Regions from separate parts of the Staphylococcus sp. GW823-FHT05F06 genome, predicted to be linked through region 1. Evidence: riboswitches for the same ligand, from Rfam matches in the RefSeq annotation. Region 1 holds a riboswitch; the other holds the start of a gene.
The links. A riboswitch is a leader RNA that binds a small molecule or an ion and turns the genes downstream of it on or off. The one in region 1 is predicted to bind FMN.

Region 1 (4,935 bases):
AAAAGTTGTGAAGTTAATCGTGCTAATTAAAATTAATTTAGATTTAAGCAATAGTTAACTCTCAATAGTTTTATAGTGGTGTTTTTAATTTATTGGATTAAATGTTAAATTATTCAGCTTTGTTTTTTCGCGATAGTATTGTAAACAGAACTGCAAAAGCAATTAAAACTTTAACTATAAATTTCATAAGCTTCACCTCAAATAAATTTTAGCATACTATTTTAAGATTAAAAGTCAATCAAATAGGTAATATAGATAAAGTGAAAAAGTGTACAGTAAAACGTAACTACTAATAATAAATACATAAGGATGATTTACATGCGTGTAGCAATAATAGGTATGGGAACAGCTGGTGTAAGTGTGTTACGCCAACTCGTTAAACATGAAAACTTTTCTCAATTAAAAGTAGATGTATATGACGATGATAGAAATATGGGCCAAGGTGTTCCATTTCAAAATGATAGTAGCGAACTACTTATTAACATGCCATCAAAATCCATGAGCTTAAATCTTGATGATGATCAAGAGTTTTGGAAGTGGTATCAAAATCAGACGGAATTTAATTTTAGTAATCCTCAATATTTGCCTAGATTTGTATTTGGTCATTATATGAAGTCTTATTTATCTTATTATAATGACCAATTTGATAATTTAACTATTATCAATGATAAAGTACAAGAAATTTTTACACAATCCGATGTTGATGACACAGATTTAAAATATCATGTATGTACATGTGATGATGAAAAAGAATGGCGTGAATACGATTATTTATTTTTAACTTTTGGAACTTTTAGTTACCATGACCCTTATGATTTGAAGGGAACTAAAGGCTATATACAAACGCCGTATCCTACATATCATACACTTGATAATGTTAAAGATTCAGATCGAATCGTGATTATTGGAACAGGGTTGGCTAGTTTAGATGCTGTGAGATATGTAGCTGCACATCATCCATCTTTACCCATTACTATGACAAGTCGTTCTGCAGCATTGCCAAGTGTTAGAGGGAAAATGACTAAAATTCAGTTTACGCATTTAACTAAATCACGATTTAATGGAATTATGAAAAATCACTTTGGTAATGTACCATTAGAAAAAGTAGTTTCATTATTTTTAAAAGAATGTGAAGATTATGGAATAGATTTTAAAAAACTTATTTATCGTAGAACCGGAAACCATGTCAAAGACTTGGAGTATGATTTAAATCATGAAGAAGAAATGGGGATATTCCAAAGTATCATTGAACATTTAAAAGAAAATTTAAACTGGATTTGGAATAGTTTGAGCGTTAAAGATCAAGAAACTTTTAATCGTAAATACACTAAAATTATTCAGTTAAATTCTAATCCAATGCCTCCTAGAACAGCTCGTTTACTTATCAAGTTAATACAGAATAATGAACTTGTCATTAAGAAAGGGCTAGAAGACATAGTCCATAAAAATAATCAATTTATGTTGAAGTATAACGACACTACGCAAAATTATGAGTTGTTTGACATCGTTATTAATGCAACGGGCTCTAAAACACATCTTTCTCAATTAGATGAGGATGATCAATTAATTTTAAACTTAGAAAATAGACAAATTGTTCAACGTCATCCTATGGGTGGCATTCAAATTATCCCAGAAACAAATCAAGTCATAAGCCCTAGATATGGAACCTTAAAAAATGTGATTGCAATTGGACAAATGACCAACGGTGTCAATAAACTTAGAAATGGCGTAAAGATGATTGTTAATCAAGTTGTTGATACAGTATCTCAATTATATATAACACAGGAAAATAGAAATAAGTAATATGCATTAAGCGTGTTTGTGAGTTTAATATATTCTCATAAAATCATTTAATAAAGTAAGCTATAAAATTGTATTTTAAATTTAAATATAGTAAGATTTACAATGTAGTGAAGAACTACTGGACTCAATTAATCATAACAATTTCATATATTTCTTTCGGGGCAGGGTGAAATTCCCAACCGGCAGTAAATTGAGCCTGCGACCCACTAATATTGTTTTTGATGTTAGTGGCTGATCTAGTGTGAATCTAGAGCCGACAGTTAGAGTCTGGATGGGAGAAAGAAGTTGAATTATCGACTTACACAAATTCGTGTAGTTATGATAAGCGTATTGTATACTTATGTGCAATTTTAAGTATGCTAATAGGCTTATTTAAAGATATAGATATCTCCTTATGCCTACAGTATAGGTATAAGGTTTTTTTGAGGTGATCAATTGAGTAGATTTATGGATGATGCTATTCAATTAGCAAAAATGGTAAATGGACAAACAGGTGTTAATCCACCAGTAGGATCCGTTGTTGTTAAAAACGGTAGGATTGTAGGTTTAGGTGCACATTTAAAAAAGGGAGATAAACATGCCGAAGTACAGGCTATTGAAATGGCAGGTTTAAATACCCAAGGTGCTACCATATACGTTTCATTAGAACCTTGTACACACCATGGTTCAACGCCACCTTGTGTGGATAAAATCATTGAAGCGGGCATATCTAAGGTCATCTATGCTGTTAAAGATACTACTTTAGTAAGTAAGGGTGACGAGATTCTGAGAGAAGCTGGTATAGAGGTTGAATTTCAATATAATGAAAATGCAGCTGCATTATACCGTGACTTTTTTACTGCTAAAAGAAACGAAGTTCCAGAAGTAACTGTAAAGGTCTCATCTAGTTTAGATGGTAAACAAGCAACAGACTTTAATGAAAGTAAGTGGATAACAAACAAAGAAGTTAAAGAAGATGTTTATCAATTAAGACATGAGCATGATGCAGTTATTACTGGGCGTAGAACCATTGAAGCAGACAATCCATTGTATACAACCAGGGTTCCTGATGGAAAGCATCCGATTCGAGTTATTCTTTCTAAGAAAGGTCAACTCGATTTTAATCAACAAATATTTAAAGATACTGCATCGGAGATATGGATTTACACTGAAAATGAAAAATTAAAAACAAATAAAAGTTTTATTAAAATAATAAATATAAGTAATTGTGATACAACGACAATATTACAAGACTTATATCAAAGAGGTATTGGGAAACTGCTAGTCGAGGCAGGCCCAAATATTACATCTCAATTTCTCCAATCCAAACATCTAAATGAACTCATTTTATATATAGCCCCGAAATTAATTGGTGGTTCTGGCAAACATCAATTTTATAAGACTGACGAGGTCATTGATTTGCCTGAAGCAACTCAATTTGAAATTGTTGATTCCAAGTTAATTAATCAAAATTTAAAATTGAAATTACGAAAGAAGTGAATGTCTATGTTTACAGGTATCATTGAAGAAATAGGTACTGTACAACAAGTTCGCTCTGAGCAATCAGTAAGAACGCTTGAAATTAAAGCACAAAACATTTTAGTTGATATGCATATTGGTGATTCAATAAGTGTTAACGGTGCATGTTTAACTGTGATAGATTTCACTGACTCAAGTTTTTCAGTTCAAGTCATCAAAGGGACTGAAAACAAAACATATCTTGGAAGTGTTCAACGTAATACAGAAGTTAATCTCGAAAGAGCCATGAGTGGAAGTGGGAGATTTGGTGGACATTTCGTGTTAGGTCATGTTGATGAGCTTGGAACAATTTCTAAAATCAATGAAACTGCTAACTCAAAAATTATTTCTATTAAAACAACTAAAAACATTTTGAATCAAATGGTAAAGCAAGGTTCTATAACTGTAGACGGAGTTAGTCTTACTGTATTTGATTTACATGATTATACTTTTGATATACATCTTATACCAGAAACACGTCGATCTACTATTCTTTCATCTAAAAAAGTGGGCGACAAAGTGCACTTGGAGTCTGACGTACTATTCAAATATGTTGAAAACATCATGAATCAAAATCAATCGCAGTTAACAGAAGAAAAGCTTAGAGCATTTGGTTTTTAGGAGGAATATAACATGCAATTCGATACAATTGAGTTGGCTATAGAGGCTTTAAGAAATGGAGAGAGCATTATTGTAGTTGACGATGAAGATAGAGAAAATGAAGGAGATCTTGTAGCTGTTACGGAATGGATGGATGATAATACCATTAATTTTATGGCTAGAGAGGGTCGTGGTCTGATTTGTGCACCAATTGATAAATCTATAGCTGAAAGATTAAAACTACAATCTATGGAGCAAAATAACACTGATATTTATGGCACACATTTTACTGTAAGCATTGATCATTATAAAACTACTACAGGAATCAGTGCACATGAACGTACACAAACGGCTAGAGCACTCATAGATGAAAATACTAATCCTGAAGATTTTCATCGTCCGGGGCACTTATTTCCACTTATAGCAAAAGAGAATGGTGTGTTAACACGTAATGGTCATACTGAAGCTGCCGTAGATTTGGCACGGTTAACAGGAGCACAACCAGCTGGAGTAATCTGCGAAATTATGAATGATGATGGGACAATGGCTAAGGGTGAAGATCTCCAGTCATTTAAAGAACGCCACCATTTAAAAATGATTACTATAAAAAGTTTGGTTGCTTTTCGTAAGGCTGTTGAACTTAATGTTAATCTTAAGGCAAAGGTCAAGATGCCAACAGATTTTGGTCATTTTGATATGTATGGATTTACAACGGATTATAGCGATGAAGAAATCGTTGCTATTGTTAAAGGAGATTTAAAAAGCAATCCTAATGTACGTATGCATTCTGCTTGTCTGACTGGGGATATTTTTCATAGTCAAAGATGTGATTGCGGGGCACAACTTGAAGCGTCAATGAAATATATTGACGAACATGGTGGAATGATTATTTATTTACCTCAAGAAGGTAGAGGAATAGGGTTAATTAATAAGTTGCGCGCATATGAGTTGATAGAAAAAGGTTATGATACAGTTACTGCAAATCTTGCTCTTGGTTTTGATGAGGATTTGAGAGATTATCATGTTGCAGCTGAA
Region 2 (4,935 bases), on a different contig from region 1:
TGCATAACTTGATCATCCATAAGCGAAATGAGTGGTGATATAATTAATGTCGGTTTTTCTAATATATATGTAGGGAGTTGATAACATAAGCTTTTACCGCTACCAGTTGGTAAAATTCCAAGTGTATGCCTTCCATGAAGGACACTATCAATAATTTCTTCTTGCCCCTCTTTAAATTCATCAAAACCAAACCATTCCTTTAAATTATCTTTCAGCAATTAAATCACCTCTTTCTATTCCTACTATAACTAACTTAATTTGAAAGTAAGTCCAATCAGTAAAATGTTCTTTATAAAATTTTAATCGTTCACCGCGATGTTTTTGATAGTAGTTTATAAATTCGAGAATATCTTTTTTATTTATAAATAATGTATAGTCTATCAAATAACCTTTAATATACATTTCTAGAATATGATCTTCAATTGTGTTAAGTTTTACATTTTGTAATTGAGCAATTTCTTTTAAATTGAGACCAGATTTTAACTTTTGATAGCTTAAGTATGTATTTGTTAGTAATGGTGAAAGAATGATAGCTTGAGAAAGTATTGGATATTTCGTTGAATCTTTTAATTGATTCAATATGTCAATCAGTTCATTCATTTCTCGTTCAAATAATTCTGATTGTGGTATACTCTCAATTAAACTTATTTGTTGTCTAGTATACATGGATTCCTCATATCCTTGTAAATAATAATGAAGAAATGTATGGTTATATTTATTATTTAAATTCTCAAATAATAAATATATTTCGTCTATAGTATTTGATACTTGATTTGATTCAATGACCTGATGATAAAGTTGTTTAACCCTTTGTTGGATATAGGTATTTTGAACGATTGGAATAAATGTATTTGACTCCTTGCGTGTATGAGATAACGTTTGGATAAGTAATTGTATGCAACTAAAGGTTTGAGTGAGACTATCATAAGTGTATTGTGGATGTATTTTTACTTGAATTGATTTTTTAAAATCATCCTTTTGGAGTATAAATTGCTCAAAAGTTGAATACTTTAAGTTAGGTAAACTATGATATAATGACAAAAGTTGTTGGCTTGACGCATCGAAAAACGTTTGGTGTGACTTCTTGCCTGTTAAAATATTATAGATACTTTTATTGGTTTTGTAGTTAAATGCATGACTCATAGCGTATGATAGTATATTGTACAAATTAAACCCTCACTCTATAAAACGAATAAATTGAAATGTAATCTATCGATGTCTACAATTGTATTTATAATACTAGTGTAGCATTTTTATCAAAGGAGGCGAATAAATATGGCAAAATATACAATCGTTGATATGGATACATGTATAGCATGCGGTGCTTGCGGTGCAGCTGCTCCAGATATATATGATTACGATGATGAAGGTATTGCATACGTAATCCTTGACGATAACCAAGGTACTGCTGAAGTGCCTGAAGAGTTATATGAAGATATGGAAGATGCGCTAGAAGGTTGTCCTACTGACTCAATCAAAATTGAAGACGAACCATTTGATGGTGACGCACTGAAATTTGAATAATATATGATTCTTAGAATACATAAAAATTAATCTAAATGATTTATTACTATTTATAGTATACAATTTGTATGAGAATTAATTTTTAAGGTAACTAGCCATAAACAATAAAATAATCAGCTATTAGATGAATTGATCCCCAAATGAATTGTTTAATATGATTCATTTGGGGTTGTTTATTAGGAACTAATGATGACATTTTATATGGCTCTTTAAAACCAGTGTTCTATTTGATAAGAAATTTAAAAACATAATACCTTAAAACGTTACGCTCACTATTGTTAAATTTTTTATGAGTTACACTTTCTTTATATCTTCAGTAATAGTATAAAGATAAAGACAATGTCCAATTTTGAATATGAACATTGTCTTTATAATAGATAAATAAAAAAGGTTTTAAATGTTTTTTATTTGATGATATGTCTTAATCTTCTAAATAACAGCACAAATATAATGGAAATGATTATGCCTTTAATTAAATTAAAAGGTATGACTCCAGACACAATAACAATTTTTACGTTATTAAGCACATCACCTAAATTAAATATCATTCCATATAATGGAAGTAACACAAAATAATTTAAGATGCTCAAAACAATAGTCATAACGATTGTACCTGTAATTAATCCATAAATTAAAGAACGATTATTTTTTCTTTTTCTATAAACATAGTATGATGATAGCAAAAAGCTGACGCCTGCTAAAAAGTTAGCTACTGGTCCAACAGGATCCCCTATATTGAATAGAAAATTTAAAATATTTTTGATGAGTGCAACGATAATCCCAGCAATAGGACTTAAGAGGAATGTTGCTAATAACGTCGGTACATCACTAAAATCGAGAGTTAGATACGGTGGTATAAATGGCAATGGAAACTTGATGAAAGTTAACACAAACGCTACCGCACTTAACATACTAATTGTAATCAAACGTTTGTTTTGTTGCATATATAATTTTCTCCTTCCATTCATCTTACTTAGAAAAGGAGGAAATTTGAACAACAAAAAACCTCCATCTTCTCCCATCCAGACTATACTGTCGGCTTCAGACTCTCACTGAATCAAGACAAAGCAAAAATTAATACGTTGTCGTCGCAGGCTTAGATTACTGCCGGTTGGGAATTACACCCTACCCCGAAGATGAATATATCAATTTTATTTTAAATTTATATTACATGATTAGTTTTAAAAACTCAATATTTCTGCTTACGGTTAATATAATGTTTTGACATTAATAACAAAATATGAAATCAATATATAACATGAATTTAAGTTTTAACACATAAAATATTTACAAATAAATAAATAGGCTTTATTGATTCTGAAATTATGTCTTTAAACTTGTAGAAGTTATTCAAATAAAATGATAATTAAATTTATGTTCAATTTAGTTATCTACTGATTATATACAAAAAAACGCCTGAGACATCACTCTGAGTCGCAGGCGTTTTTCATATATTATTTTTGATGTATTGCGTTATAATTTCTCTGTTTTCAAAAGAATCATTGAAACTGACAATTTATGATACTTTTCAGTTTCTAACTAATTTGTTTTGATTTAGGTAGTCTAATAATAAATGAAGTACCTTTGCCTAATTCGCTCTCAACATCAATACGTCCCCCGTGTTCTTCAATAATCATTTTACAAATGAAAAGTCCTAATCCGGTGCCTTGCTTACCTCTTTTTCGAGCAGCGTCCACTTTATAAAAACGGTCAAATACTTGTTTCAGATGTTCCGGTGCTATACCAGTGCCTGTATCAGTTATTGTTAAAATATTGAAATCTGAATCTTCATCAATAGAAATCTTTATAGAATCACCAGCTTGTGTATATCTTGTTGCGTTATCAATTAAATTAGTTAACACTTGGTCCATTCTATCCATATCATAGTTCCATAATTGTTCGTCATTATTAGAATCAAACGTCATTGTTAAACCTAATTCTTCACTTTGCATGCGATATTTAGACTCCATTTTATCAAGAAGGTGTTGAATAGGTTGTAATTCCTTCTCAACTGATAATCCTTCAGCATCCATACGAGCTACATTTAGTAATTCATTGACTAAACGATTAAGTCGCTTAGATTCATCTAAAACGATTGCTAATGAGTCACGTATTTCATCTGGTTCGGTAACTATACCGTCTACTATGGACTCAGTGTAACCCTGTAATAAAGAGATTGGCGTACGTAATTCATGTGATACATTTGCTATAAAATCTTTTTTCATTTGATCAAGATTATGTTCATTTGTCATATCACGGATGACCATGACAATACCACTTCTACCATTTGTTTGAATTCTATCTATATAACTGGAGATAAATACATAGTACCTTGTATTAATTTCTAATTCTAAATACTCATTCTGTTGTGATTCAAATGTTGCTTCAATTTGCTGTTCAATAGATTCTTTTGAAAAATCATCAATGTGACGCATAATATCATCAGCCATCTTGTTTGACAATATGATTTCACGTTGATTATTAATGCCTAGAACGCCTTCTACCATAGAGTTTAATAATGTATCTCTTATATTCTTAGATGAAGAAATTGCTTTGATATGTTCTTGAATTTCTACGTTCATGTTGTTAAATGCACGTGATAAATCACCTATTTCATCTTTAGTAGCGACAGTTGAAATTTGACTATAATCCCCTTCAGAAACTTTTTGTGCTTGTGTTTTTAATTGACGTAAGGGTTTCGTTATTCTATTAGATAAAAAGAATGCAAATATTGTGCTTGCTATAGTAAATATAATAGCAGTTATTAATATAATAATTGTAATAGCATTATTTGTATCTTCGATAGATTTCAAATCTTTATATATAAAAACACCACTATAATGACTTTGAGCACCTTTTTGAGCTTTCATTGGGTATCCTAGCAAAAGATAAGATTGAGAATTACCTTTATTTTTTATTGTAATATTTTGAGTTTCATACTCACCTTCTTTAAACACTTTTTTAAATTTAGTACTCTTTTTTATTTCATTAAACATTTGTTTTTTAGTGTCTTTATACGATGAGTCTGGTTTCTCGCTCATGTCTTTCATAATAATGAGGCCACCCGGTCCATCACCATCAATGAGTGTTTGGCTATTTTGGATAGCTAATGTTTTGTTATGAGACTTCTCAACAAGTGAACTAATTCTTTTGGCATCTTCTTTAATTGCATTTTCTGTTTCTTGCGTAAAGTAATATTGTATAAAAGTGATTAATGAAACACTTAATAAAATTAAAACTGTCGCTACTATTAAAATAATAGTTAACCACAGTTTTATAACAACACTATTTAGTCGGTTCATCACTAGGTTTTACCTCAAATTTATAACCGACACCCCACACAGTTTGTATCATTTGTGCAGCATCACTTGATACTCGATTTAACTTTTCTCTAAGTCTTTTGACGTGAGT

Region 2: another riboswitch for FMN. It lies ahead of AC1Q7N_RS02570 (ECF transporter S component); the one in region 1 lies ahead of ribD (bifunctional diaminohydroxyphosphoribosylaminopyrimidine deaminase/5-amino-6-(5-phosphoribosylamino)uracil reductase RibD).

Annotation. Positions count from the first base shown of each region.
Region 1 is NZ_JBXAHW010000013.1:5,513-10,447, forward strand. Features, by position in the region: gene AC1Q7N_RS08985 (FAD/NAD(P)-binding protein) at 319-1,803, shown strand; FMN riboswitch at 1,952-2,090, shown strand; gene ribD (bifunctional diaminohydroxyphosphoribosylaminopyrimidine deaminase/5-amino-6-(5-phosphoribosylamino)uracil reductase RibD) at 2,239-3,282, shown strand; gene AC1Q7N_RS08995 (riboflavin synthase) at 3,289-3,921, shown strand; gene ribB (3,4-dihydroxy-2-butanone-4-phosphate synthase) at 3,934-4,935, shown strand, end outside.
Region 2 is NZ_JBXAHW010000002.1:209,531-214,465, reverse strand. Features, by position in the region: gene AC1Q7N_RS02585 (RecQ family ATP-dependent DNA helicase) at 1-218, opposite strand, end outside; gene AC1Q7N_RS02580 (YpbB family protein) at 205-1,167, opposite strand; gene AC1Q7N_RS02575 (ferredoxin) at 1,276-1,524, shown strand; gene AC1Q7N_RS02570 (ECF transporter S component) at 1,929-2,468, opposite strand; FMN riboswitch at 2,531-2,666, opposite strand; gene AC1Q7N_RS02565 (ATP-binding protein) at 3,060-4,826, opposite strand; gene AC1Q7N_RS02560 (response regulator transcription factor) at 4,810-4,935, opposite strand, start outside.